Regions from separate parts of the Turicibacter sp. genome, predicted to be linked through region 2. Evidence: riboswitches for the same ligand, from Rfam matches in the RefSeq annotation. Region 2 holds a riboswitch; each other region holds the start of a gene.

Region 1 (11,431 bases), on a different contig from region 2:
CCTCGTTGATGCGTTCCGGCAGTCATAGTTAAAAGTCCTCCTGTATAAACCTGATGTCGAATTTAAAAGATTAATGTCATCTATTTTATATTATACAAGAAAAAAACGAATATTCGTTTGAATTCTATGAGGGAAATAATGGTATATTAGATATAGGGAGAGAGAGACTTGCATAAAATGAAAGGATAGTGTTAAGGTAAGAGGAGATAGAAGTCTAGAGCATTTTTTTAAGCCTCTTTTTATTAGACTATAGGATCCTCGATACAAAAGGGTTTAAGGGTTTAAGAACTGATTATGATTTTAAAATGTTGCGTCTTAGTATTTTGTTTGAGCAACCCAACATAACTGCTAAGGAACAATCGTTTTGTATCGGGATAGATAATGAAGTGAGAGTGATGTTTCATGAATTTAGAAGAAGAGTTAACGGGTTTAAATGACGCACAATCTGAGGTCGTTTCTAACCTAAATGATAATTTATTAGTCATGGCTCCGGCAGGAACAGGGAAGACGAAAGTTATTTCATTACGAGTAGCGGGATTTATTAATCAGGGGATTGAGGCGAAAGAGATATTGTGCTTAACCTTTACGAATAAAGCTTGTCATGAATTAGCAGAACGATTGCTAAAAGTAACGAATGGGTTGGCCAAAGAGGTTTTCGTTAAAACGTTTCATAGTTTTTGTTTTCAACTCATTAAAGAAGAAGCGAAAAACTTCGGTAAGATTTCGCGTGATTTTTCGGTGATGGATGAAGAGGATGGAAAGTTTTTAGTGCGTCAGTTAATGAAAGATGATTATGTCATTGCCGATTTGGCCTATCAATATTTGCAAGAATTGAAACTATATCGCTTAATGATTCCAAAAGCGTATCGTGACGATTATAAAAGAGTGGTCGCCTCTTTTCATCAATCTGAAAAAGCACAAAAACTTCAATATTCGAATAGAAGAAGTGATGCTGGAGCATATACCCTTGGATTTTTAGCTCAGTATGGTTGTTGGTTATATGAAACATATCAAACGTATCTTCTTGAAAATCACCTTGTTGACTTTAATGATTTGATTGTTTATGCTAGCGAATTACTAGAAGATGAGGAGATTTTAGAACGTTGGCGTGAGCGATTTAAGGTGGTGATGGTAGATGAAGTACAAGATACCTCCCAATTTGAATATCAACTGATTGAAAAATTAGCAAAAGGAAAGCAATTTAGTGTTTTTGGGGATTTCAATCAAACCATTTATGAGTGGCGTGATTCAAATCCAGAACTGATTTTGTCACAAATTATGACGACATTTAATCCAAAACGATTGGAGTTATCCCTAAATTATCGGTCTTTGAAACGATTAGTTCAAATGAGTGCCAATTATTTAGAAAATGCGAAAAAAGCACGCTTAATTAATCCGAGGCTATCCCCACGCGTGATTGAGGCAGCGAATGAGGAAGTGGGAGGTCGGCCTGTCTTTTATGAAGCACAGACCCAACAAGAGGAAATGGATTTTATTATCGATCACCTAAAGCATTATCGATTAGATGACCTCGCTAATACTGTGATTCTAACGCGAACAAATAAGCAAAATATTCAAGTTTCAAATTTTTTAAGAAATGTGGGGATTCCCTGTTATTTGATTGAAGATTTAAGTTTATTTAGACGCAAAGTCGTAAAAGACTTACTTGCCTTTGTCAAATTTCAACTTAATCCATTTGATCATTTATCACTTGAACGATTGTTGCCACTTATTTGTCCTGAGGTATCTCCTGAGTTATTTAATCAAACGTATCGTCAACGATATGTTAGTTATGGGATGAGAATGATTGATTTGTTTCAAGAAGCTGCTTATGAGTATGAAGAACCGTATGGATTATTAAAGAAGCAGTTTGAAAAGGGACGAATTGTCATTTTTGATGTGGAATCAACGGGTCTTGATGTGACTCAAGATGAAGTTATTCAAATTGCAGCTATTGAATTGGTGAATGGTGAGTATACTCGTTCATTTGAACGATTTATTAAACCGAGCCACTCGGTTGGAGACTCAGCTTTGGTGCACGGATTTAGTGATGACTATTTAAACGAACATGGCGAAGAGGCGAGAGAAGTCTTTTTACAGTTTCAAGCGTTTGTAGAAGGCGCTTTATTGATTGGTCATAATGTTCAATATGATTTAAAAATTGTGAGTAGTCAGATGAATCGTTTAGGTCTGATGTTTGAAAATTCAATGGGCTATTATGATACCTTAGATATTGTTAGGCGCCTGTATCCAGATTTGAAAAATCATAAGTTAGATACCGTCAGCGCCTATGTTGGTGTGAGTCATGAGCCGACGCATAATGCGATGGATGATATTTTAGCAACAAAAGATGTGCTCGTTAAAAGTATGGATTTGTTAATGACGCATCATGAAAACCGTAAAAAAGTCATGAAATTTTATGAACCTCATTTATGGGGAGCGATTCAAAGGTTAAAAGAAATTCAAGACTGTTTTGAAACACAGCCGCCACATGTTGCGATGAAAGGTTTAATAGATGCTTTTGAGTGTGAGGATGAAGCACATAAGCAAAGTATCATAGAGTTACTTAATTACATTGAGGCGACCTATCATCGCCTGCATCATACGAATCCACATCAACCAAATTTAGAAATTTGGATTCAAATGCTTAATTTGATGGCGTTATCAAGCAGTGAACTTGATCGTGTCATGAAAGAGGAAAATAAGCTTGCAATTATTACGGTGCATCAGTCAAAGGGGCTTGAGTTTGATCATGTGATTATTCCATTTATGAGTCAGGGGATGTTCCCGCTCGATTTTGATGGGATTAATCAAGAGGAAGAATGCCGATTATTTTATGTTGCGATGACTCGTGCGAAGCAGAGCTTATTATTGACGCGCCATATGAAAGAAACCTCTTCATCTAGAAGGGTGAAAGAGCGAAGTCAATTTATATCGTTTTTATATTCATAAAGAAGAATGAGCCAAAAAGTATGAATGAAAGGGTTAAACGATTATTTGAAATAAAAAAGAGTCTCAGTTACCTGAGACTCTTTTTTATTCTGTCACTTTGTCAACAACGATGAAGGGTTGTAATTGATAAGGTTTAGGTGCGACTTTACGATCTTGCCACATATAGAAGAAGCGTTCAAGTGGAAAAATAGCATATCCATCTTGCCAATGGTCTGATGTATCATAAGGATCAGCAAAAATTAAGGTATCATCTCCAATACTTGGTGTTCCATTGTTATCATATCCAATAATAGAGACCCAATGACCATCCCAGTCTCCCCATTCAACCATAACGGGTCTTCCTGCTTTTAAGTGTCCTGTTAGCCATGTGACGAAGTAAGAATCTTTAGCATCGTCAACCCAAGCTTCAGTATCGTCACTATTTTCTGAAGCGTATAAAGATGATGAAGAGAAGGTCGGTTTTAGATTTCCGATATTAGAAGGGGTTGCTCCATCCTCTTCGCTTACCAAGTCAGCCTCGGTATAATCAGCGCGATAACTTGTTTCTAATACTTTAAATCCTTCTAAATTAGAAAAGAAGTTGTACATGTCTTCAACGGTTGTGCCATATTCATGAAAGTTATTAGCACTTCCAGGAAGAGCGCCTTCCGTATCATCGTCAACACTTGAACCCATGGCAAGTGCGATATCCCATTCTGTTAAATCAGTTTTTCCCATATTCCAAAGTGTCATTAAAGAAACGGCGTTTCCACATGACCATTCCGTTGTTTGTTGCATCGTTTTAAAACCTTCAATGAGGGTTAAGGTTTCGTCTGATTTTAATCGATAAAAATCGGGATTAACATAAAATCGTGAAGTAGCGTTATCACCTAAAAAGTTATAAGAATCTGCTCCCCCCAATTCATCGTAATCTTCTCCCTCAATAAAATCTGGTTTTAATTTAACTGTCTCAGAAACGGTTTTAACTGCCTCCTCTTCAAGTGGTTCAATGGCAGGTATTTCATTTTGATTTTGGCATCCTGTCATCACCCCTAATGCCATAATTAAAGTTAATAATGAAATTTTTTTCAAAAGTAATCATCCTTTCAAATTTTGATTTTCGTAATTTTATTCAACATTATGTTTAGTATTTATAAACTTTTTGAGCAAAAATAAAATGTTTAGATGAGAATCATCGAAACAAAAGAGAGGGGGAATAGCTAATTTATTAACGTTTTATTGCTCATTAATCATATATTAAACGATTTTTAAGGATAAATCAATCATTTTTATTTAAAAAATTCATAATTTTTTACAATTTATATAAGTAAACATTTAGATTATTATTTTTGTTCTACAAATGGAGAAGTTTCATCTCAAGAGATGAATAAAAAGAAGTAAAAAAAGTAAAATTGTTTTAATTGAATTGGTAGATTTATAATCTTAGTTATTGTATGATTAGCTATAAAGCATTGATTTTTGCGATGTAGATTTAAAAAGTAAGGACGATGGTAGATGAATGATAATTACCAAGCATTTTATTGGAGTAAGCTTGATAATGTGGCGAAGTTATATTCACTCGTATCGAGTACAAAGGCAACAAATGTATTCCGAATTTCGGTCAAAATGACAGAACCAATTCAAGCGGATTACTTATCAGAAGCTGTCGTGGGGGCACTTCTTGAAATGCCATCATTTAGTGTACGTCTAAGGATGGGAATTTTTTGGTACTACTTTGATATGAATATTCAAAAACCAAGAGTTCGTAAAGAGTTTACGTATCCATGTTCAAAAATGACGAAGTACACTAATAATGGTTATTTATTTAATGTCACCTATTATGAAAACATGATGCATCTAGAAGTTTTTCATGCTTTGGCTGATGGAGCAGGCGCATTACAGTTTTTACAGGTTCTATTGTATCAATATTTAAAAAGAGTTTATCCTAATTCAGTCAATCAACATTTACAGTTAATGAGTGACCAACAATCTCAACGTGCAATGGATGAGGACAGTTTTTTAAAAGTTGTGTCGGATCGAGATGGAAAAGTTATTCCAACGACTTCTAAAGCATATAAAATACTAGGAATTAAAAAACGTCCTCAAGAATTAAAAGTGATTCATGGAATGATGCCAGCAAAACAGATTGTTAAATTATCAAAACAATATGGCGTTAGTATGTCTTGTTTTTTATCTTCTTTATTAATTTATTCGATTTATATGGAAAATGAGAAATTCACAAAGAATAAGCGACCAATTACGGTGACAATTCCATTTGATTTAAGAGCCCGTTTTGAGTCAAATACTGTGCGTAATTTCTTTTCTAATGTGACGGTATCGGTTAATGTTTTAGAGGAGATGAGTTTTGAAGATATTTTAAAGCAGGTATCCATTCAATTAATTGAGGGGCAAGATCAACAAGTTGTGACGCATAAAATTAAAGATAATGTGAGTGCTCAAGAAAATTTAGCCATCCGTTTTGCTCCACTGTTTATCAAAAATACGGTGATGAGACAAATTTATTTAAAGGCCGATCAAGGGGTGACAACCACGTTATCGAATCTTGGGCGTATTGTCTTTTTAGATGAAATTTCACAGTATGTCGATCAAGTACGCGTCATGCTTCCGGTGACACCACATCAACGAATTCGTTGTGGGGTTTGTTCATTTAAGGAGACGTTAGTCGTTAGTTTTACATCATCATTAGAAGAAACTGATATTCAACGATTCTTCTTTAGATTTTTAAAAGATCAGAAAGTTGAAATTACAATTTCATGTAACGAGGAAATAAATAATGAGATATTGTTCTAAATGTCAAATGAATGTAGAAAATGAATTGAAAAGATGTCCTTTATGTGGGGAAATATTGGACTTAGTTGAAATTGAAGTGGTTCGAGATTATCCATCCCGATTTGCAAAGAAACGTCGCGTGCCGATTCGTAAACTGATTGTATTTATGGCCATGGTGATTATTTCGTATTCTTTTATCATCGGAATTTTTCATGATTTTAATTGGAATTGGGTCTTTATTATTGTGTGTTCTACTTTATATTTGTCAGTGAGTGTTATTATTGGCTTAAGAGTGAAAAAAAATATTGGACCAAATATTTTGACGCATGTCTTTGGTGGAACTGTATTTGCCGTTATTTTAGATTATTTACTTGGCTATCAAGGGTGGTCATTGAATTTTGTGTTTCCATTAGCACTGATGGCAGGAACATCTGTCTTTACATTGTTAATTATTTTAAGACCAAAGCGTTTTACAGATTTTGCAAGTTATCAGTTACTGCTTGGGGGTATTGGATTGTTTTTATTAATGCTCGTTTATTTTGAGTTAATTAGTTTTCCAGCGGTTGCAGTGGTTGCAGGATATTACGCCTTAATAACATGTGTTGGGATGTTTATGTTTGCTGATCGTAAACTGATTCATGAAATAAAAAAGAAATTTCATTATTAAAAAGACTTTACATTCCATAAAATGGATGGTATAGTATCCGTAAGTTAAAAAAGAAATAAAAATGGATTCCTTATCAAGAGAAGTGGAGGGACAGGCCCTATGAAGCTTCAGCAACCGGTACAGTCGTACACGGTGCTAAATCCGACAGATTAATTCTGGCAGATGAGGAGCGCGAGTTGTAAGTTAGACTAAGCGTTCTTCAAATTTTTGAAGGATGACTTAGTTTTTTTATTAATTAAATATAAAACCTTATCAAGAGAAGTGGAGGGACAGGCCCTATGAAGCTTCAGCAACCGGTACAGTTGTACACGGTGCTAAATCCGACAGATTGATTCTGGGAGATGAGGGGATTGTTTATTAGAGGACTCTAATGAGACGGACCCCAGCTTTTGATAAGGGGTCCGTTTTTTTATTTCAACTGACAAGGAGGGAGATAGAAGATGATTGAGTTAAGACAGGTAAGTAAGAACTTTGAAAGTCAAGGGCAAGTGGTTAAAGCTTTACAAAATATAAATTTAAGGGTGAATAGAGGTGAAATCTTTGGAATCATTGGGTATAGTGGAGCAGGAAAAAGTACGTTAATCCGATGCTTGAATTATTTAGAAATTCCAACAGAGGGAGAAGTGTTGATTAATAATTTGGTTCTGGGGCAATTGAATGCGAAGCAATTAAGAGAGGCTAGACGAAAAATCGGAATGATTTTTCAACATTTTAATCTCATGAAATCACGTAATGTTTATGAAAATATTGCTTATCCGCTAAAAGGTCAAGGATTGAATCGTGATGAAATAAAGGAGAAGGTTGATCGTTTATTAAAGCTTGTTGGATTAGAGGAAAAGGCTAATGTCTACCCTAATCAGTTGAGTGGGGGTCAAAAACAACGTGTGGCAATTGCTCGGGCATTGGCAAATGATCCAGAAGTGTTGCTTTGTGATGAGGCGACATCAGCTCTTGATCCTCAAACGACTAAATCGATTCTTAGGTTGTTAAAAGAAATTAATGAACGGTTAGGAATTACGATGGTATTGATTACGCATCAAATGGAGGTTGTTAAAGATATTTGTCATCAAGTGGCGGTGATGGAAGAAGGTGAAATTGTTGAAGTAGGACCTATAGTTGATGTTTTTTCAAATCCTAAAGCAACTATTACAAAGGATTTTGTGGCCAATGTATTTCAGGATGAACGGATTTTTGAGTTATTAGAGTCGAGAGGTTCGTTTGAAGAATTAACAAAACTTGAAAAACTTGTGAAGATTTCATTTGTTGGACAACAGACAGGTAAAGCCTTTATTTCTAATATTTCAAAGTTGTTTGATATTGAGGCGAGTATTTTATTTGGAAGTGTGGAGATGATACAAAAAACGCCCATTGGGCATCTAATTGTCAGTTTACATGGCGATGAGAAATTGATGAGTCAGGCACTACAGTATTTAAATGATAATCAGATTAAAGTGGAGGTGTTAAGTGATGGTCGAGTTCTTTAATCAAATTTGTCCAAATGTGGTCGAGTATTTTCCTGATTTATTAAAAGCACTTAACGAAACGTTATTAATGGTTAGTATATCGGGGATTTTTGCAACGATGATTGGATTGCCAATTGGGGTTGTTTTAGTGGTGACAAGGCAAAATCATTTGGTTGAAAATAAATGGGTCTATTATATCATCGGAAAATTAATGAATGTTTTGAGATCCATTCCTTTCATTATCTTGCTTGCGTTTATTATGCCATTTACGAAGTGGATTGTTGGCACAACGATTGGGTTAAAAGGGGCTTTAGTTCCGTTAATTGTGGGGACGACACCGTTTGTAGCGAGACAAGTTGAGTCGGCACTGTTAAATGTTGATGATGGGGTAATTGAAGCAGCAAAAGCGATGGGATCGAGTCCATTTGAAATTATCTATCGTGTCTTGTTAAAAGAAGGATTACCAAATATCATATATGCACTCACGATTACGATCGTAAGTTTGATTGGATTTTCAGCTATTGCTGGAAGTGTTGGTGGAGGTGGTCTTGGAGATTTTGCCATCCGTTATGGTTATCAATATTTTAAAGGAGACATCATGTTTGTGACTGTTGTCGTTTTACTTGTGTTAGTGTCACTAGTTCAAAGTGCCGGGGAATGGCTCCAACGGAAACTCAGTCATTAAAATAAATCATATTAGGAGGAATTGATCATGAAAAGAAAATTATTAGGGTTAGTAATGTCAGTTTGTTTAGGATTTTTATTAGTTGCATGTGGTAATGAAGTGGGAAGTGATTCGGTTATTAAGTTAGGAATTAATGGCGAAGTTAATTCCATTTGGAAAAGTGTTCAAAGTCGTCTTGCAGAAGAAGGGATTATCCTTGAGTTTGTGACTTTTAGTGATTATAACTTACCAAATACCGCACTAGCCGATGGAGAAATTGATGCGAATGCTTTTCAAACAATCGCATTTTTTGAAGAATTTAAAAGCAATCATAACTTAGATCTAACATCAATTGGATATACCGTTTTAGCCCCAATGGGAATTTACTCATCGCAATTAACGGATGTAGCACAATTACAAGAGGGAGATAAAGTGTCAATTCCAAATGATGCTTCAAATGGTGGTCGAGCTCTATTATTACTTCAAGATGCAGGTTTAATTACATTAAAAGAAGGAGTGGGGATTACGCCAACGGTGAAAGATATCATTGCCAATCCTAAAAAGTTAGAAATCGTTGAATTAGTTGCTCAACAATTACCGCGTTCATTTGAGGATGTGGCAGTCGCAGTCATTAATAATGGGGTCGCTGTTCAAGCTGGCTTATCACCACTTGATGATTCGATTTATGTTGAGAATACAGAAAGTGAAACGGTTGTAAATTACTACAATATCATTGCGGTTCGGACAGAGGATCAGGATAAAGAAGCATTAAAACGTTTAGTGGAAGTCTATCAAACGGAAGAAACTAAAAAAGCTATAGAAGAAGAATACAAAGGGGCATCGATTCCAGCATTTTAGTGAATAGGAGAGAGAACGTATGGAAAATCAAATTCGTCAATTTATAAAGGAACAAGAAGCTTATTTTATCAACCTGAGTCATCAAATCCATGAACATCCTGAAATTGCAAACGAGGAATATTTTGCGTGTGAGTTGTTAACGAATGTTTTAAAAGAAAGAGGATTTGATGTAAAGACAAATATTGCGGGGCATGAAACAGGATTTGTGTCACGATATATTGCTAAAAAACCTGGTCCGGTGATTGGTTTTTTAGCTGAGTATGATGCTTTAGCGGGACTTGGGCATGGATGTGGTCATAATATTATTGGGGTAAGTAGTGTATTAGCTGCTTGCAGTTTAGCACCTTTATTAGAATTAACTGGAGGAGAAGTCATTGTTTTTGGGACACCGGCTGAAGAAGGTGGAAATAATGGGAGTGCGAAAGCTTCGTTTGTTAGAGCGGGATTGTTTGATGATGTAGATGCTTGTATGATGATTCATCCAGGTAATAAAACAGCAATAACAACTAGCTCTTTAGCCAATCATCCCATTGAGTTTGAATTCTTTGGACGTCCCGCTCATGCAGCAGGATGTCCGGAGAAAGGAATTAATGCATTAGATGCCATGATTTTATTTTTTAGTGGGGTGAATGCTTTAAGACAACATGTAACATCTGATGTTAGAATTCATGGAATTATTACACACGGAGGAGATGCACCTAATATTATTCCAGAGTATACGAAAGCGAGATTTTATGTTCGTGCCAATACGATTGCAACCTGTGAAGAAATCACGAATAAGGTCATTCAAATAGCGAAAGGTGCGGCATTGAGTACAGGGTGTGAGGTGAAATATAATACGTATCAAAATATTGTGGAAGATTTAATTGTGTATCCCTTATTTAATGAATTATTTAAAAAGATTGCAACTGAAGTGGGATTGATTGTAGAGGACATCAATCCTAATGAATCAAAAGGTTCAACCGATGCTGGGAATGTCAGTCATGTCATTCCAACGATTCATCCATCTGTAAAAATCTGTGACTCTGAGGTAGTGACTCATACTGAGGAATTTAAGCAGGCAGCGATTTCTAAACAGGGGGATGAAGGGTTGCTTCAAAGCGCAGAAATTTTAGCTCGAATAGGATTACGATTATTAAGTGATGGTGAGTTGTTAGCACAAATTAAAGAGGAGTTTGAGTTGAATAAAGTGAGATAACATCAAAAGTTGAATTTATAGTTATATCACTAAAGCACTTGAATATAATAAAGTGATTTAATAATTATAAATTTGAAGATGAGGTGAGAGGATGGGCACTTTTTTCGAACAGTTTGGTAAGAAGGTTACTCAAACAAGTCAAGATGCGATGAAAAAGACAAAAGAATTTGCGGAAATCGCAAAATTAAACACACAGATTAGTGACGAAGAAAAACGATTAAATAAAATATATATGAATTTAGGTCGCTTATATTATCAACTTTATGGAAATCAACCTAGTTTGGAATTTAAAGATTTATGTCTAGCAATTGAAGGAAGTTTAAAGAATGTTGAGCATTATGAGGTAATGGTTAATGAATTAAGAGGGATTAAACGTTGTGAATCTTGTGGGACAGAAATGCCGATTGATTCAACGTTTTGTCAAACGTGTGGAAGTCGCTTAAATGAAGAAAGAGGAAGTGTCGTTGCTGTTGTTTGTGCTAAATGTGGAATGGAAAATGGAGCACAAGCTACATCTTGTATTGGTTGTGGGCAACCTTTATAAAAGAAAAATCCCCGGTGATACCTTTCACCGGGGATTTTTCTATATTACCATTGGAATTCTTTCCAATCTTCCGCGTATTTAGAGAATAATTCGTTAACTGCTTTACCAATTTCAGCGTATTCTTCATCTTTTAAGTTAGCTAAGGAAACACGGATTGACCAAGATGGCCCTTCGAATCCACTACCGTTTAATAAGACGATACTGTATCGATCGGCTAATTCGAATAAGAATTCTAATGGGTTACGTTTTTCTTTTAAGTATTTAACGAACTCCTCACCGTATTTTAATTTTGCCCAAACAAGAAGGTCAATTTCAT
Region 2 (11,431 bases):
CTGAGCAAAGGCTACATAAAGGGTTTGAATTGGATAAACAATTCCAACCCCACCGACAGCCAAAATTCCAACGCCCTTGCTAATGAATATTGTATCAACAATGTTATAGATACCACTGGCAAACATTCCTAAAAAAGCAGGAAGTGAAAAAGAAAAAAGAAGCTTTCCAACTTTCTCACTTCCTAAAAAATCACTTCTAGATGTCATTCTTTTCACCACGTTATAATTTAATCTTTTTAAAATAGTATATGTAAATTTAAAGAAAAATCACTTTACATAAATTGTTAATTATTGATTGTTAGAAGAGAATGAAATAAAAACGTTTAAAAAATTTTTATTTGGATATATTAAAAAATAGTTTTTTATAGAAAAAAACGTTTTAAAACGGATATTTTTTTACATTTTTTGTTAATTAAAACCATCGTTTACCTAAATCTACCTAATTAATTCCTAAATATTACAATAATTTCTTGTATTAATTGGTAGTTTTTTATCCTATAATCATTTGAAGAAAAAAATATGTATATTTTGTGTATAAAGGAGTGGTACGGGATGGCGAGTCAATTATTTCTTCCGGCAATCGTTATTTTCTTGATTGCATATGGCCTTATTATTTCTGAAAAATTTAATAGAACAGTTATAGCTCTATTAGGAGCAGTTCTGATGTTAGTTTTTCATATCTTAACACAGGAAGAAGCATTAGGCTTTATTGATTTCAATACGGTCGGGCTCTTAATCGGTATGATGATTATTGTTAATATTTTAAAACGAACTGGAATTTTCCAATATGTTGCAATCAAAACAGCACAATTATCTAAAGGTAGTCCATGGAGAATTATGATTTATTTTGCGGTTATTACAGCTATTTCTTCTGCCTTGTTAGATAATGTAACAACTATTTTATTAATTGCACCGGTTACGTTTGTTATTACAGAAACGCTTGGACTTAATGCCATACCATTTTTATTAACCGAGGTATTTAGTGCCAATATCGGTGGATTAGCTACTTCAATTGGAGATCCAACAATCATTATGATTAGTGGAGCGACAGGGCTATCATTTACAGATGTCTTATTTAATTTAGGACCAGTTGTTCTTGTAATTTTTGCAACAGTCTTATTCATCTTAAAATTTGTATTTAGAAAACATTTTGTTATCAGTGATGAGAATAAAGCTAAAATTGCTGAATTCGATGTTTCTAAAACTATTACAAATCCTACGTTGCTAAAAAAAAGCGGGATTATTTTACTACTAACTATCGCAGGGTTTGCAACTCATCATGCACTTGGAATTGAGTCAGCAACTATTGCATTGTTTGGGGCTGGAGTCTTGTTATTAATTAGTAGAATTGATGTTGAAGAAGTTTTATTAGAAGTTGAATGGCCAACGATCTTCTTCTTCATGGGATTATTCGTCATGGTAGGAGCACTAGAAAAAGTAGGGGTACTTGAAGTTTTAGCCAGCGGATTGATTGAGTTAACAGGTGGAAATCTAATGATTACTGCATTACTTATTTTATGGGTTGCAGCTATTGCCTCTGCATTCTTAGATAATATTCCATTCGTTGCAACAATGATTCCTTTAATTATTAATATCGGAACAATGACTGGAATGAATATTGCACCGTTATGGTGGGCGTTAGCCTTAGGAGCTTGTCTAGGTGGTAATGGTAGTATCGTTGGAGCTTCATCAAATGTTATTGTTAGTGGAATGCTTCATAAGAAAGGATATAAATTATCGTTTGGGGATTTTTTAAAGATTGGATTCCCTATTATGATTATTTCTGTTATCATTTCTACTATTTATCTTCTAATCTTTTATGTATAATGTGATTAAATAATTTGATGATAAAGGAGATATATTATGGATAAATTTAATCCGGAATTTACAGGTGCAGGTATTTTTACGAACGCTAGTTATATGCGTATGCAAGCCAATCAACATGAAATGGTTTTACGTCAAATGGGTGGAGAAGTTTTACAACTCCCAAGTAGTTGCTGTTATGTAAGATTCCATATTGGTGATTTCCGCTTATCGTATGTTTACAACATTAACAAATCAAATCGTTACTTCTTAGAACGATTAAAACCATATCCCCTTCCTCTTAAAGAATACGAAAATGAAGAGGATGTTATTGAAACCATTAAAATTGATTTAGAGCAATTTAAAAATGCGGCAAAGAGTAAAAATATTGCCTCATTCATTAAAATCAATCAAGAGTTAAATAAAACCGCAAAGGCTTTTGAAGATTTGTTCTTGTATTACAATGTTGAAAAATTCCATGCAGAATCAATTTTAAATAAAATTCAAGAAATTGAAGATGAAATTAGAAAGACAGCAGAGGAATCGGATTTGATTTATGATAAATCAAATCCAAATTATTTAAGTCATGTCTTTCCTTCTAACGAAGAATAAAGAAAAAGCCATCATACGATGGCTTTTTTTATGGTAATTTTCGCAGGCGCTTTTTCACCTCTGATGCTAAATAGCAAAGAGCAATAATGTTAATGGTTGCAGTTAATCCAACACCGATATCAACTAGTGACCAAATAAGTCCTGCTGAAGCACAGGCAGAGATAATGATGACCACAATCACAATAATTCGTACGAGGAAGAGGACATGATTGGTTTTAAAGAGATATTTGACGTTAGATTCGCCATAAAAATATCCAGTTAAAATCGTACTAAAGGCGAAGAAGAAGATAGCAATTGCTAGAATAATTCCTCCAATTGGACCAAATAAACTTGTTAAAGCATATTGAGTCAGTTCAATCCCATTACTATAGTTATCAGCAACACTGATAGCATCTGTTACCATGATTAAAAAGGCTGTAATAGTACAAATGAATAAGGTTGTAACATAAACACCAAATGCTTGGATATAACCTTGTTCAATTGGAAACTCACTATCTGTTGTTGCAGCCGCGTGAGCACCCGATCCCATTCCCGCTTCATTTGAAAAAACCCCGCGTTTAATTCCTGTAATAATTGTAAACATTACGGTGCCCCCGATTAATGGAGAGGGTTGAAAGGCATCTTCGAGAATTGTAGTGAAGAATGTGGGAATATATGAAAGATGCGTCAGCATAACAAATATCCCAATTCCAATGTAAAATAGCGCCATAATAGGTACGATTTTTGAAGTCATTTTAGCTATGGATGCAGCCCCTCCAAATATAATGCATCCACTTAAAATGGCAAGAAAGATTCCTGTTATAAGCGGAGGGATAGATAATACATCATTAAATGAAGTCGCAATTGTATTAGCCTGAATTGCACTAAAACCAAAAGTATAAGTTAGAATAATAATAATAGCGTAAATGATAGCAAAAGATTTTTTATGTAAGCCATCTTCAATATAGTAGGCCGGTCCTCCAATATACATCTTTCCATCTTTTCGTTTATAAATTTGGGCAAGTGTACTTTCTGCAAACGAAGCGGCAGCTGTAATAAATGCGCTGACCCACATCCAAAAAACACTTCCCGGTCCTCCAATATAAATTCCGAGTGCAACCCCGGCCAAAGAACCTACCCCTACTCGTGCAGCGAGGGCCATAGTAAAGGATTGAAAAGATGAAACACCCTCACTAGTTGGTGTTTTTTTGGTTAAACATTTAATCATTTCCTTAAATCGAAATTGTGCCCCTCTATAATAAAAAGTAAAAATTAAGCTTACGATTAACAAAGTGGGAATTGCTAAGTAAGACCAAATAATGTGTTCTATTTCTTTTATCATATAAGTCCCCCATCTTTTTTTACATCCTTGTTAACTATCTTATTTATCAACTTAAGAAATTATGTATTAAAAAAACGTAGGAATTCATAAGTAATTCCTACGTTTTAATGATTAAGCTTGTAGTTCTAATAATTTAGCAATGGTACGAACCATAACCCCAGTTCCACCTTTTGGTCCTAAGTCATGAGCTGCCTTTGTATCAGCAGTTCCTGCGATGTCTAAGTGAATCCATGGTGTTTCTTCAACGAATTCTTTTAAGAAAGCAGCCGCCATAATTGCTCCTGGTTTTCCAATTGGTGCATTATTTAAGTCGGCAACATCACTGGAACGTAATGCTTTTTGATCACGTGGATGAAGTGGCATTTGCCAAACGTATTCGTTTGTTAATTCTGCTGCTTTTAAGAATTGATTATAGAAGGTTTGGTTATTTGTGAAGGCACCTGTTGTATCCGTTCCTAAAGCTGCGATAATAGCTCCCGTTAAAGTGGCTAAATCGATAATTTTACTAGCTCCTAAATGTTTAGCAAATGTAATTCCATCTGCTAAGATTAAACGACCTTCAGCATCTGTATTGGTTACCTCAACTGTTTTTCCATTCATCGTTTTAATAACATCACCTGGTTTAATTGCATTACCGCTAATCATGTTATCTGTTGAAGGGATAACTAATAGTAAGTTAACGGGTAGGTTTAAGCGGACAGCTACTTGGAATGCTCCAAATGCTGAAGCAGCTCCCCCCATATCAGATTTCATATTTTCCATTCCAGCGCGTGGTTTTAAACAATATCCCCCTGTATCAAATGTTAAACCTTTACCGACTAAAGCTGTAATGTTTTCAAAACGAGGTGTTCCTTGATATTTAGCAACAATCATTTTTGGAGGTTCAACAGAACCTTGATTTACACCAAGAATTCCTCCCATTCCTAATTGCTCCATTTCTTCTTTTTCAACAATACGAACTTCAAGGTTATGTTCGTTTGCGAACGTTGCAACAGCATTTGCTAAATTAGTTGCTGTTAATTTATTTCCTGGTTCATTTAATAATTGACGAGCACTATTTGTTGCTTCTCCGTAGATAATACCGCGCTTTAAATCTGCTTCAATTGAACATTCACTATGAATGTAGAACTTGACTGGAGTTTTTACTTTTTCTTCTGTTTTATATGTTTCCATCTTATAAGTTGCAAGTGTAATAGCTTCACCACAAATCGTTGCTAACTCATTGATTGAGGTTTGTTTGCTATCAAATGTTTCAAGTAGGATTGTTACATCATCTTTTGCTATTTTTGCAACTTGTCCGATTACTTGGCGGCACTTCTCAGTATTAAAGTCTGTTGATTTTCCTAAACCAACGATATAAACTTTTTTGCTTTCAATTTGTCCAAGTGGATAAATTGGTGTAATCTCTTTGAAAGTAGTAGGAATTAATTTTTCTTCTAAAGAAGCAGATAAACGTTTATTTAACGCCTTATCTAATTGCAAGAATAATGGATGTGTCGTATCGCTAAATACACCAACTACTAAATTTGTTTTTTCATTTTTAAAATTTACTGTTGATTTAAATTGAATCATGTTTCTCACCCTTTCATTTGTCATTATTATAACATAGTTAAAAGTTTCCAGTTTGAAAAAAGCTTATATTTTATACTTTTTCTCATTTTTAGGATAGAATTTTTTTTTACTTTCATTCTAAATCTATTATATTTATTAAAAAATGACTCTCGTTATGAGAGCCATTTGATTCACTATTCAGATACAGGGACAACTGCTCCTTCGTAAGTATCAATAATGAATTGTTGAACTTCTTCAGAGTGTAACACTTTAACTAATGTTTGAATTGCTTCATTATTTTCATTTCCGCTCTTAACTGCAACGATGTTCACATATGGTGACTGTGATCCTTCCATTACGATAGCATCATTCATTGGATTCAATCCACCATCAAGCGCGTAGTTTGTATTAATTAAAACAGCATCACCTTCTTCAGCATTATAAACTTGAACTAATAATCCTGGATCGATATCTGTTTGGAATTTTAAGTTTTTAGGATTTTCAATGATATTTTCTACAGTTGCTTTGCTAACTTCAACAGAATCATCTAATTTGATTAAGCCTTCTGTTTGTAATAATCCTAGCATACGTCCGTGATCAGCAACTGAATTACTCATGATGATTGTTGCTCCTTCTGGCAATTCATCTAATGATGTATATTTTTTAGAATAAACTCCAATAGGTTCGATATGAATTCCACCCGCATTTACAAGGTTTGTTCCATGCTCAACATTGAATTCTTCTAAATAAGGAATGTGTTGGAAGTAGTTTGCATCTAATTCTCCATTTTCCACCGTTGTATTAGGTAAAACATAGTCTTGGAATACTGTAATATCAAGCTCGATTCCTTCTTCTAATAATAATGGAGCAGCAAATTCTAATATTTCAGCATGAGGGACCGCAGATGCTCCAATAGATAACTTTGTCGTTTCTGCAGGTTTTACTTCCTCAGTTTCTGGCGCTTCTGGTGTAGAAGTTTCTGGTTTTGTGTCATTTTGGCAACCAACTAATGTTAGGGCTGCAGCAAAGCTTAATAAACCTAAAGATAATTTTTTCATATTTAATTCTCCTCCTTGGATTTTGTTTTTATCGTGTTCCCCCACGATTCCTATATAAATCTCAATTTCGTGAAAAATTAAGGATTTATCTAATAGTTACTTAACGTCAGATTTCTTTTAACGTTTATCGATTTTTTTAGTAATAAAATCTCCGAGCATTTGGATGGTAAAGACAATAATTAAAATGATGACTGTCGCTACAAATACAACATCCATGCGATTACGCTGGAATCCATCAAGATAGGCCAAATTACCAAGCCCTCCTGCTCCGATTACACCGGCCATTGCTGTGTAACCAACAAGAGAAATCGTTGTGACAGTAATACCAGATACTAATGCAGGTAAGCTTTCAGGAATTAAAACTTTCCAAATAATTGTCCATATTGAAGCTCCCATTGCGACTGAAGCTTCGATAACTCCTTTATCGATTTCGCGAAGAGCGATTTCTACTAATCGACCATAGAATGGTGCTGCTCCAATAATTAGAGCAGGAAGTGCAGCATTCGGACCTAACATACTTCCGACTAACCATTTTGTGAATGGAAGTAACAAAATAATTAAGATAACGAATGGAATTGATCGGAATATATTGACGAAAGCAGATAAAATACGATTAATCCATTTATTTTCAAGTAACTGATTAGGTCCTGTTAAGAATAAGATTAATCCGATGATAAGACCTAATAAGAAAACACAAATACAAGCAATTAGTGACATATATAGTGTTTCAGTTGTGGCATCAAACATTTTATCAAAGCGTACATTCGGTAGTAATGATGAAATCATCGTGCCATCACCTCAATTTCTACTCCTGCCTCTTTTAAATAATTAAGTGCAGAATTAATATCATTTCCTGTTAGTTGAACGTAAAGTGATCCATAACCACCATCTTGTGTTTGAACAACTTTCCCGTGAATAATATTAATATCAACATCATATTGTCGAATAACGTTTGTGATAAATGGTTTTTCAGCATTTCCTTGGAAGTATTTTAATAAAACAATTTTTCCATCAGGGAATTGTTTTGATAGGGTATCTAACGTATTAAGTGATTCGTCTTCATTGACAACTTGCTTTACAAATCGTTTAGTAACGGAGTGACTTGGGGTTCTAAAGACAGTTAAGACATCACCTTGTTCGATGATACGACCATTTTCCATAATGGCAACATGGTGACAGATTTTTTGAATGACATGCATTTCATGTGTAATTAGAACGATAGTTAAATTGTATTTTCTATTAATTGTGACTAATAAGTCTAGGATTTCGTCTGTTGTTTGTGGATCGAGGGCTGATGTAGCCTCATCACACAGTAAAACTTTTGGGTTATTTGCCAACGCTCTAGCGATTCCGACACGTTGCTTTTGACCTCCACTTAATTGGGAAGGGTAGTTATTTTCTTTCCCGCTTAATCCAACTAATTGAATTAATTCTAGTACACGAGGTTTGATTTCATTTTTCTTAACGCCAGCAATTTCAAGAGAAAAGGCGATATTTTCATAAACAGTTCGAGACCAAAGTAGGTTAAAGTGTTGAAATACCATTCCGATTTGTTGACGTGCTAAGCGAAGTTCTTTAGCAGATACCTTAGTTAGATCTTTTCCGTCAATTGTAACGGTCCCGTCGGTTGGTCGTTCGAGTAAGTTTAACATTCTGATTAATGTACTTTTTCCAGCACCACTGTAGCCGATAATTCCGAAGATTTCTCCCTTTTTAATCTCTAGATTAACAGAATCAACTGCTGTTACTTGGCCGGATGAAGTTTGGAATACTTTTTTAACTTGATCAAGGATAATCATATTCTCTCCCCTTTCCTTAGATAAGTCATTTAACATTGATACAAAAAAACCTTCCTACTTAGATAAGTAGAAAGGTGGACTACATTTGCATGTAATGTCACACTTTCTCTCATCTGTCAGATAAAAATCTGCAGGAATTGGCACCGTATCATTAATTGATGGTTGCCGGGCATCACAGGGCCTGTCCCTCCGCCGCTCTTGATAAGAGTTTGTGTATCTGTATAAAATTTTAGTTTGTTGTGACTTAATACTTATTATAAGGCGTTTAGTTTAAAAGTCAATCTATTTTTTCCATTTTTTAACTTATACAGAAATACATATATATAAGGTAAGAAATTAAAAAATATTTTTTTGTTTAGCGTTCCTAATTTTTTATACAATATTTAATAATTCTAGATTAATTTTAAAATAGGTATATTAAATGAGGTAAATAGATAAGATGTAGGAGCAAGGAAGATTAGAGATGGGGGAGATTTTATTGAATGATTACATTATTGTTATTATTACAATGTCAGTAGCGTTGGCAATGGATGCTTTTGCTGTTTCAATAACACTCGGAATGGATGGAGCTACAAGTTCAATAAGACAGCGCTTGAAGGTAGCGACAAGCTTTGGATTTTTTCAAGGATTATTATTTATTTTAGGAATTATCTCGCTGACAATCGTAAGTGGAAATATTACAACTTATAATCAATATATTGCAGGTGTTATTTTAATCATTTTGGGGTCAAGAATGATTAAAGAAACATTTGAAGAAGAACCAGATAATTGTCCGTATCCGATTTGCCAACAAAAAAAGTGTAGTCAGGTTAAGTGTTTACGAACTGGAAAAACAAATAAAATCACGTTTAGATTATTAGTGATGTTTGGTATTGCGACAAGTATCGATGCGTTAGCTGCTGGAATTACGTATGGACTAATTTATGAGCAGATTATGTTAGCTGTCATTTGCATTTCAGGTGTTGCCTTTCTTTTATCTTATATGGGAGCAACCTTTGGTAGAAAATTAGGTCATATAATTGGAAATAAAGCTAATATATTTGGTGGAATATTAATTGTTATATTAGGAATAAAATCTATATTGTCCTAATATAAAACTTCTTTAGGATGTATCTTAAAGAAGTTTTTTTAGGTGGATAAAAATGTCACAATAAAATTTCAAAATATTAGAGCATATAAGTTGATTTTTTCCATTATCGGCAATATAATAGACAATGTAAAAGATATATACGTTATAACGTTTATGGGGATAGTTAAATGTTATGATGCTATGCAAACCCTTTACAAAATGAGGCTATCTGTTATAAAATCAAAGTGCAGTAACAGGTATTCGAAATTTCAGAGAGAGGTTCAAATTGGACCACAAGGAGGAATTATCATGGAAGCTTGGCAAGGCTTTAAAGGTGAAAACTGGAAAGAAAAAATTGATGTGCGTGACTTTATCAATCAAAACATTACTGTTTATGAGGGTGACGATTCATTCTTAGCAGGACCAACAGAAGCAACAACAAAATTATGGGATCAAGTAATGGAATTATCTAAAGCTGAACGTGAGGCTGGTGGAGTTCTTGATTTAGATACTAAAATCGTATCAACTATTACTTCTCATGAACCAGGATACTTAAATAAAGAGTTAGAAACAATCGTTGGTTTCCAAACTGATAAACCATTCAAACGTTCTTTACAACCATTTGGTGGAATTCGTATGGCTGAAAAAGCTGCTGAATCTTATGGATTCCATGTAGATCCAGAAGTATCTCACATTTTCACTGAATACCGTAAAACTCATAACCAAGGTGTATTCGATGCTTATACTCCAGAAATCCGTGCTGCTCGTAAATCAGGTGTTATCACAGGATTACCAGATGCTTATGGACGTGGACGTATTATCGGGGACTACCGTCGTGTAGCTTTATACGGAATCGACCGTTTAATGGCTGAAAAATTAAATGATCATAACAATACATCTCGTATCATGGACGAAGAAACTATTCGTTTACGTGAAGAGATTTCAGAACAATACCGTGCGTTAAAAGAATTAAAAGAAATGGCTGCGAAACATGGTTTCGATATTTCTAAACCAGCTACAACAGCTAAAGAAGCTATCCAATGGTTATACTTCGGATATTTAGCAGCAATCAAAGAACAAAACGGTGCTGCAATGTCTTTAGGACGTACTTCTACATTCTTAGATATCTATATTGAACGTGACTTACAAAATGGAGTAATCACAGAAGAACAAGCACAAGAGATGATGGACCACTTCGTAATGAAATTACGTTTAGTTAAATTCTCTCGTACTCCAGACTACAATGAATTATTCTCAGGAGATCCAACTTGGGTAACTGAATCAATCGCTGGTATGTCAACTGATGGATTCCCATTAGTAACTAAAAACTCATTCCGTGTATTACATACATTAGATAACTTAGGACCAGCTCCAGAACCAAACTTAACAGTATTATGGTCAACTAAATTACCACAAGGATTCAAAGAATACTGTGCAAAAATGTCAATCAAAACTTCAGCTATCCAATATGAAAATGATGACATCATGCGTCCAATCTATGGAGATGACTATGCTATCGCATGTTGCGTATCACCAATGAAAGTTGGTAAACAATTACAATTCTTCGGTGCTCGTGCAAACTTAGCAAAAGCATTATTATATGCAATCAACGGTGGTAAAGATGAAAAATCTAAAGCACAAGTTGGACCACATTGGGCTCCAATTACTGACGAAGTATTAGATTACGATAAAGTAATGGAACGTTATGATGAAGTAATGGAATGGTTAGCAGATTTATATGTTAATACATTAAATATCATCCACTACATGCATGACAAATATAGCTATGAGCGTATCGAAATGGCATTACATGATACAGATGCAGAACGCGTTTCAGCAACTGGTATTGCCGGATTATCAGTAGTAGCTGACTCATTATCAGCTATCAAATATGCTAAAGTTAAACCAGTTCGTGATGAATTTGGAATCGCAGTTGATTTCGAAGTTGAAGGAGATTTCCCTAAATACGGAAACAACGATGATCGCGTAGACCAAATTGCAATTGATGTTATGTCTTCATTCATGACAAAAGTACGTAAACATAAACCATACCGTGCTAAATTACAAACTCAATCAATCTTAACAATCACTTCAAACGTTGTTTACGGTAAGAAAACAGGAACAACTCCATGTGGTCGTAAAGCTGGTGAACCATTCGCTCCAGGTGCTAACCCAATGCACGGACGTGACTCTCACGGAGCTATCGCTTCAATGTCAT
Region 3 (7,939 bases), on a different contig from region 2:
GTATTTTTAGCGGTATGGATTATGTATTTGTTTATTAAAGAAATGTATGGCTTACAACGAGCTACTTTATTTAGCATTTTATCTATTTTAATTACACCATTTTATACATATACTACTATTGTGTACACCGATACCTTAGGCATGATTTTACCTATTTTATCACTTTATTTGTATGCAAAGATTTATCGTTCTCCTAAAAAAGAAATAGGATTGTTAGTAACTTTAGGATTAGTACTAGGTCTTGGAGGCCTTTTGAAGACGCATGCTTTAGTTGTTTTGGTGGCTATTTTAATTCATTATTTCTTAACGAGAAAAGACGGATTCATTAGATTAAGTGCACCGCTCATTTTAATGGTATTAGTGACGATGATGAGTTATAAACTCGCCATAAAACCGTTGATTCCTGTTGCATCGAGTGAAGTAGGATTTCCAAAGACACATTGGGTGATGATGGGACTTAAAGGATTAGGTGGATATGATGATGAGGATACGAATATGACGCGATTTTTAAAAGATAGTGGTTGGTCAAATGATGAGATTCAAGCACAACACATTCGTCTAATGAAGGAACGATTAGAAGCTTTTGGAGTGGGTGGATTTATCAACCATTTGAATTCTAAGTTGAATTTTACGTGGTCAGATGGAACATATTTTGCTCCAGAGAAATTAAAGCGTGAGCCAATTGTTACAAATAATTATCAAGATTATATTTTTGGGGATAAAAACCTACCATACTTATATTTAAGTCAAATGGTTCATGTTGTAATTTTATTTTTAATGTGGTTAAGTAGTATCCGTATTTTAAAAGATAAACTATGTTTTGAAAGTGTTATGACGATATCGGTATTTGGAGTGATGTTATTTCTATTAATTTGGGAAACTCGCTCTAGGTATCTAATGATTTATTTACCGGTCTTTGTTGTATTAGCCAGTTATGGATTTGGTGAGTTTACACAGATGATTCAAAAAATAAAGCGTCAATAAATTTGTAAATTTATGATATAATTAAGTATCAAATTATTTTAGGTGGTGGACTTAATGGGGAAGCTGATTTCCATTATTGTACCGTGTTACAATGAACAAGAAACAGTTGAACGTTTTTATGAAGAAATTATAAAAGTAACGAATGAAATTAATGGATATGAATTTGAATTTGTTTATGTGAATGATGGTTCAAAAGATCAGACAGTCCCATTAATTAAAGCGTTGCGTGAAAAAGATGAGCGTGTTTGCTTAATTGATTTTTCTCGTAACTTTGGAAAAGAAGCAGCGATGCTTGCAGGAATGGAATATGCTCGTGGAGAAGCCGTCGTTATTATGGATGTTGATTTACAGGATCCACCGGAGCTTTTACCTAAAATGGTTAAGCTTTACGAAGATGGATATGAAAATATTTATACACGACGTCGTAATCGTGATGGAGAGCCACCTATTCGTAGTTTCTTTGCCAATATGTTTTATAAAGTGATTAATCGCATGAGTGACGTTGAAATCATTGACGGAGCTCGTGATTATCGTTTGTTAAGTCGTCGTGCAGTTGATGATTTAATTAGTTTAAAAGAGTCAAATCGTTTCTCAAAAGGATTATTCCAATGGGTTGGATATCAATCGATTTGTCTAGAGTTTGATCACGTTGAACGTGTTGCGGGTGAGACAAAGTGGAGTTTCATGAAACTTGTTAACTATGCAATTGAAGGAATCACAGCATTTTCAAATGCGCCTCTTCGTTTTGCAACTTATACAGGAGTTTTAGTGGCGTTTGTGGCATTTGCATATTTACTATACATTTTCTTTAATACAGCGATCAATGGAAACCCAACGGCAGGTTGGTCATCAATGGTTTGTATCATGTTATTCTTAGGAGGAGTACAGTTAATCTTCTTAGGAGTCATTGGAGAGTATATTGGTCGCATTTATAATGAGGTTAAGGGACGTCCTAATTATATTGTGAAAGATTATTTTGGTGAGAAAAAAGAACTTGAAGATTAATTCTTCAAGTTCTTTTCTTTTATATGGTAAAATAATGTTAATAAATGGGTGAAGTGAGGGATATTAGTGACGGTAGTTTATATTTTATTAATTGTGGTTATTTTTTTATTACTGTTAATTTTAATCAGACAAAATTTATATACAAGAAGTCGTCAAAATCCACAGTTAGATTTGCAGGTGAAACAATTGCTTGAGGAGCAACAACGAATGGAGAAGCGACTTCAGGATGCTAATTTTCAGTTAAGTGGGAGTTTTAATCAGGCGAATGAGCGAGTGCTTGAGCGTTATGGACAGTTTGAGCGGGTGATGCGAGATCAATTGAATCAGCATACGTCTTTGGTGAATCAACAATTACAGAGTGATTTTTCGAAGTTAAATGAACGGATTGAGTTTAATTTGCTGCGTATTAATGATAAGGTAAATGAGAGGCTAGATCAGTCATTTAATAAGACGAATGAGACATTTCAAAATATTTTGGTTCGTTTAGCAAAGATTGATGAAGCACAGAAAAAGATTGAAAGTTTATCAACGGACATTGTATCACTACAAAATCTGTTATCAGATAAAAAAAGTCGAGGAACGTTTGGTGAGGTGCAACTTTATCAAATTATGGCAGCTGTTTTCGGTGAAAAGAATGATCGTATTTATGAAACTCAGTATAAGTTATCAAATGGAACTATTGTAGATGCCATGCTTCATGCTCCACTTCCAATGGGGGATTTACCGATTGACTCGAAGTTTCCGCTTGAAAATTATCAACGTATGATGGATCGAACTTTAGGGGAGGTAGAGCGTCAACTAGCAGAGAAACAGTTCAAACAAGATGTTAAGAAACATATTGATGATATTTTCAATAAATATGTGACACCACAGGAAACTTCAGATCAGGCTGTGATGTTTTTACCAGCAGAGGCAATTTTTGCTGAGATTAATGCCTATCACCCAGATTTAGTAGCTTATTCGCAACGTAAAAGAGTATGGCTTGTGTCACCTACAACTTTTATGTCAACACTGACAACGATTCAAGTGATTTTAAATAATTTAGAACGGGATCAACATGCTTTAATTATTCAACAGGAGTTGAATAAATTAGGGGATGAATTCAAGCGTTATAAAGAGCGATGGGATAAGTTGAGTAAGCATATTGATAGTGTGTCGAAAGATGTTAAAGAAATCCATATTACAACTGAGAAAATTGGGACTCGCTTCGATGCTATTTCAAATGTTGAACTTGATTTTACAGAATAAGTCGCTAATATTTGACAAATAAATAAAAAGGCTTTATAATAGATAAGAATTAAATTTAATAAAATTACAATAATATACTCTTATTAAGAGCGATGGAGGCATAGGGGCCTATGAAGTCGCGGCAACCTCTGAAATTGAAAGGTGCCGACCCAAGCGAGTTTAACTCGAGCAATAAGAGGGTTTGAATCTACCTATTCAAGTCCGCTTATAGCGGGCTTTTTTTGTTAGCTCATCTTTCCGGCTTTGTCGGAATAGATGAACTATACATCTGTGTTTTTTGCAGATGTTATCCATTAGTGCTATTAGTGTGTATTCACTGTATTTGTGAATACACATGAAATCTATAATTAGACAAACTTTACATCGCGAAGGCGATGTAACAACCATTGTTAGAATATAATTTAGTGGAAAATAGGATTAGATTCAAGTTAATTGCAAAAATTAACGGCCCTAAGCATGATTTTATATCTAAAGCTTAATAATATAGAGTATTAATGTGAATTGAAGGAGGACATTATAGTGTCAGAACGTCGTTTATTTACATCAGAATCAGTAACAGAAGGTCATCCAGATAAAATTGCTGATCAGATTTCAGATTCAATTTTAGATGCGATCTTAGCCAAAGATCCAATGGCACGTGTTGCTTGTGAAACATCGGTAACAACTGGATTAGTGTTAGTGTTTGGGGAAATTACAACGTCTTCGTATGTTGATATTCAAAAAACAGTCCGTGAAACAATTCGTCAAATTGGTTATGATCGTGCAAAATATGGATTTGACGCAGATACATGTGCTGTGTTAACTGCAATTGACGAACAATCGGCTGATATTGCGATGGGTGTTGACCAAGCGTTAGAAGCTCGTACTGGTTCAATGAGTGATGAAGAAATCGAAGCAATTGGAGCAGGAGACCAAGGTTTAATGTTCGGGTTTGCTACAAATGAAACAGAAGAATTTATGCCATTACCAATCTCGTTAGCTCATAAATTAGCACGTCGTTTAACTGAAGTTCGTAAAAATGGAACATTAGACTATTTACGTCCAGATGGAAAAACTCAAGTAACAGTTGAATATGATGAAGCTTTAAAACCAGTAGCTATTGATACTGTATTATTATCGACTCAACATTCACCAGAAGTAACTCATGAGCAAATCGAAGCAGATATCAAAAAATATGTATTTGATGAAGTATTACCACAAGAATTAGTAACTGAAAATACTCGTTATTTAGTTAATCCAACAGGACGTTTTGTAATCGGTGGACCTCATGGAGATGCAGGATTAACAGGACGTAAAATTATTGTTGATACTTACGGAGGATATGCCCGTCATGGTGGTGGAGCATTCTCAGGTAAAGATGCAACAAAAGTAGACCGCTCTGCTGCATATGCTGCACGTTATGTGGCGAAGAACTTAGTTGCTGCAGGGTATGCAGATAAAATTGAGATTCAATTATCATATGCAATTGGAGTTGCACAGCCTACTTCAATTATGGTTGATACATTCGGTACAGGGAAAACTACGAATGCCAAAATCGTCGAAGTAATTCGTCAAAACTTTGATTTACGCCCAGCGGGAATCATTCAAATGTTAGATTTAAGACGCCCAATCTATAAACAAACAGCTGCATATGGACATTTCGGACGTACTGATGTCGATTTACCATGGGAACGCTTAGATAAAGTAGAAGCGTTAAAAGCTTCACTTTAATATTAAATAGATGTATAATAATAGCCTGATTTTTTTACAAAAAATCAGGTTTTTATTATGTGAGAGAGTGCTATAATATACTATGCTATAAAACTTTAAATTTTTGAAAGGAAGTGCCTAGTGTGCTAAAAAAACTGTTACTTATAATCAATCCGACGTCAGGTCGTGGGATGATCAAGGATTACCTTTTATCGATTGTCACTCAGTTTAGTTTAGCTGGATATGAAGTGACAGTTTATCCAACGAAAGCTAAGCATGATGCTGTGAGTAAAATGAAAGTCGCTCGAAGTTATGATTTGGTTATCGCAAGTGGTGGGGATGGAACGTTGAACGAAGTAATCACTGGCTTAATTGAAGCAAATGGGAATACTCCGATTGGTTATATTCCAACAGGGACAACTAATGATTTTGCATCAACACTTGGTATTCCTAAAAATGTTCCAAAAGCACTTGAACTCTGTTTAAATGGGAAACCAATGCCCATTGATATCGGGATGTTTAATGAGCGTTATTTTATGTATGTTGCTGCATTTGGGGCTTTTACAGACGTAGCTTATGAAACGCCACAACCGCGCAAAAATATGCTCGGGGGACTTGCTTATTTAATTGAAGGATTAATGAAGCTTCCAACGATTCAATCCTATCAGTGTAAAATTTATCATCGTGATGGGTTTATTGAGGGAGATTATATTTTTGGAATGATTTCAAATTCGGATTCGGTAGCAGGGATTAAAAATGCATTTGGAAATCAAGCGGATTTAAATGATGGACTATTTGAAGTAACATTAATTCGAGCTCCTAAAAATTTGATTGATATTCATCGTATTTTAACCGACTTTTTAAATCGAACATACGATCCTGAATACGTGTTAACATTTAAAACAGATCGAATTACAGTTGAGAGTGAACAGGATGTGAAATGGACGCTTGATGGTGAAGATGGTGGAAGTATGAAACATGCTACCATTAAAAGTCTTCAACGACGTGTTCAGATTTTAAGTAAAGGTGAATAAAAAAAGAATTCAAGTATACTTGAATTCTTTTTTTATTACTAAATTTCTTATTATATACAAAAGAGTGTCAAAATATTCTTTTTATCTATGTTTTAATGACAAAAATGTATAAATTATTTATAATTAAAGGAGCTATGTATTGGAGAAGGAGTTGTGAAAATGAATCGAAAGCGGGGCAAGAAGGAAGTCTTAAAGGGAACATTAGCAATCGGATTATTAATAAATCAGTTTAGTAGCTTTGGGGCGATTGTTAATGCTACGGTATATGAGTCAGAAGTAGAAAATAATTCAGATATTGTTCAAGAATCAATTGATTCAAGTCAAGACGATCTACCAGATTTAGATGGAAACTTATCTAATGAAAGTACTGAAAATGAAGAGATTCAGAATCCGGGGGACGGTTTACCTGAAGAAATTCCAAATGACGAAGAATTCGGAGAAACTGAAGATGTAGAATTAGAGATTCCTAAAGTAGAAGAAGATTTAGATAGCGCTGATGGATCAGAAGAAAGCAAGAGTCCAGAAGAGCAAATTGAGGAAGAATTACTTGAAGAAACTGCTTCAATTAATTTAGAAGATGATGGTTTATTCTCCATTGAAAGTCGAAGTTCTGGAAGTGGATTAGTTCAGCTATGGCAAGTTGTTCCTGATGGACAGCAATCAAAAGAAGGTAAGACTACTTCAGAAATTATGAAGGCATTACAATGTAAGCCCAATCATAATTTATATCCATCTGGTGGACAATCTGAACATAATACATATGTAAACTCTTGTTATGTAGATGATGCGTTATATTTAGGAGAAGATACGAATTATTATTATATTTATTTATCTGGATATGAAGGGAAGGTTCCTAAATCTGAATCTCATTGGTTTAAATTAGATTTAAATAATGATGGGACAAAGGTAAAGTATGAAATTCAGACAGTTGCTTATTATATTCCAGGCGGAACAACAATGTATAGTTTACAAGAAAAAACTGAACCATTAGATGTTCCAGAGTTGAATTATTATGATCAATACTTAGATAAATATAATGATATAAATGAACGAGGAATTACTACTTTTAGTACGTCAACAGTTCAATCACCATCTTATTATGCCAATGAAAATGGAACGTTAGTTCATTATCTAACGAGTAATGTAACAAAGGCTAATAGTTATTCAAAAGTGATTGTTGGAAAAGCACCATCTTGGATGAGTTCTAATGTTAAATATTATAGTTATGATGGAATTTATTTTTATACAAACTGGCGTAACATTAAGGTTAATGGTCAAGGTGCTGTAAATCAATCAAATCCATTTTATAATTATTATCAATATCTACCAGTTAGGTCGAAATCAAATTATTCAGCTAATATTTTTGATAATTATACAAATTCGAATGGTGGAGCAGGTGGAAAGTTAGTCAATACAGGCCAATACTTCTATGCTGTTCAAGATAAGTATGGGATTAATGGTGCCTTACAGTACGCTATGGGAATTCATGAAAGTGGATGGGGAAAAAGTAGTTTAAGTATTGATAAGAATAACTTATTTGGGATGAATGCGACAGATAATAATCCTTACGGCAATGGAACGAGCTTCCCATCTGTTGAAGCAGGAATCAATTATCATGCTGACCGTTACCTATCATGGGGATATACAGATCCGGTTGATGATTGGAGATATATGGGATCTCATGTCGGAAATAAAGGAAGTGGAATGAATGTTAGGTATGCATCCGATCCATTCTGGGGAGAAAAAATTGCTGGTTGGTATTATCGCTTTGATAGTGCCAGTGGATTAAAGGATTATGATTATTATACAATCGGAATTAAACAATCTAACGCGGTTGTAGATGTTAAGAGTCAAGCTAATTCAAGTTCATCTACTTTATATCAAACTAAAAATAAAAAAAGTAATATAAAAATAGGGCATTATCCTGTCTTAATAACAGGAAATTTAAATGGATTTTATCAAATTAAAACTGACACACC

The links. A riboswitch is a leader RNA that binds a small molecule or an ion and turns the genes downstream of it on or off. The one in region 2 is predicted to bind S-adenosylmethionine.
Region 1: linked by a shared signal. The riboswitch ahead of J6D32_RS05850 (methionine ABC transporter ATP-binding protein) and the one ahead of J6D32_RS02320 (methionine ABC transporter ATP-binding protein) in region 2 are both predicted to bind S-adenosylmethionine.
Region 3: linked by a shared signal. The riboswitch ahead of metK (methionine adenosyltransferase) and the one ahead of J6D32_RS02320 (methionine ABC transporter ATP-binding protein) in region 2 are both predicted to bind S-adenosylmethionine.

Annotation. Positions count from the first base shown of each region.
Region 1 is NZ_JAGAVR010000035.1:70,465-81,895, reverse strand. It holds gene J6D32_RS05875 (metal-dependent hydrolase) at 1-26, opposite strand, end outside; gene J6D32_RS05870 (ATP-dependent helicase) at 403-2,952, shown strand; gene J6D32_RS05865 (C39 family peptidase) at 3,037-4,023, opposite strand; gene J6D32_RS05860 (hypothetical protein) at 4,447-5,742, shown strand; gene J6D32_RS05855 (DUF6320 domain-containing protein) at 5,726-6,388, shown strand; SAM riboswitch class I at 6,456-6,557, shown strand; SAM riboswitch class I at 6,635-6,736, shown strand; gene J6D32_RS05850 (methionine ABC transporter ATP-binding protein) at 6,829-7,872, shown strand; gene J6D32_RS05845 (methionine ABC transporter permease) at 7,856-8,536, shown strand; gene J6D32_RS05840 (MetQ/NlpA family ABC transporter substrate-binding protein) at 8,564-9,373, shown strand; gene J6D32_RS05835 (M20 family metallopeptidase) at 9,393-10,571, shown strand; gene J6D32_RS05830 (zinc ribbon domain-containing protein) at 10,663-11,115, shown strand; gene aspD (aspartate 4-decarboxylase) at 11,160-11,431, opposite strand, start outside.
Region 2 is NZ_JAGAVR010000013.1:30,077-41,507, forward strand. It holds gene J6D32_RS02285 (MATE family efflux transporter) at 1-207, opposite strand, end outside; gene J6D32_RS02290 (ArsB/NhaD family transporter) at 553-1,827, shown strand; gene J6D32_RS02295 (hypothetical protein) at 1,864-2,415, shown strand; gene J6D32_RS02300 (alanine/glycine:cation symporter family protein) at 2,444-3,736, opposite strand; gene J6D32_RS02305 (leucyl aminopeptidase) at 3,848-5,308, opposite strand; gene J6D32_RS02310 (MetQ/NlpA family ABC transporter substrate-binding protein) at 5,482-6,345, opposite strand; gene J6D32_RS02315 (methionine ABC transporter permease) at 6,463-7,131, opposite strand; gene J6D32_RS02320 (methionine ABC transporter ATP-binding protein) at 7,128-8,144, opposite strand; SAM riboswitch class I at 8,251-8,352, opposite strand; gene J6D32_RS02325 (manganese efflux pump MntP) at 8,608-9,234, shown strand; gene pflB (formate C-acetyltransferase) at 9,523-11,431, shown strand, end outside.
Region 3 is NZ_JAGAVR010000122.1:421-8,359, reverse strand. It holds gene J6D32_RS13070 (glycosyltransferase-like membrane protein) at 1-984, shown strand, start outside; gene J6D32_RS13065 (glycosyltransferase family 2 protein) at 1,039-1,989, shown strand; gene J6D32_RS13060 (DNA recombination protein RmuC) at 2,056-3,237, shown strand; SAM riboswitch class I at 3,315-3,415, shown strand; gene metK (methionine adenosyltransferase) at 3,757-4,947, shown strand; gene J6D32_RS13050 (diacylglycerol/lipid kinase family protein) at 5,070-5,960, shown strand; partial or broken gene J6D32_RS13045 (N-acetylglucosaminidase) at 6,120-7,939, shown strand, end outside.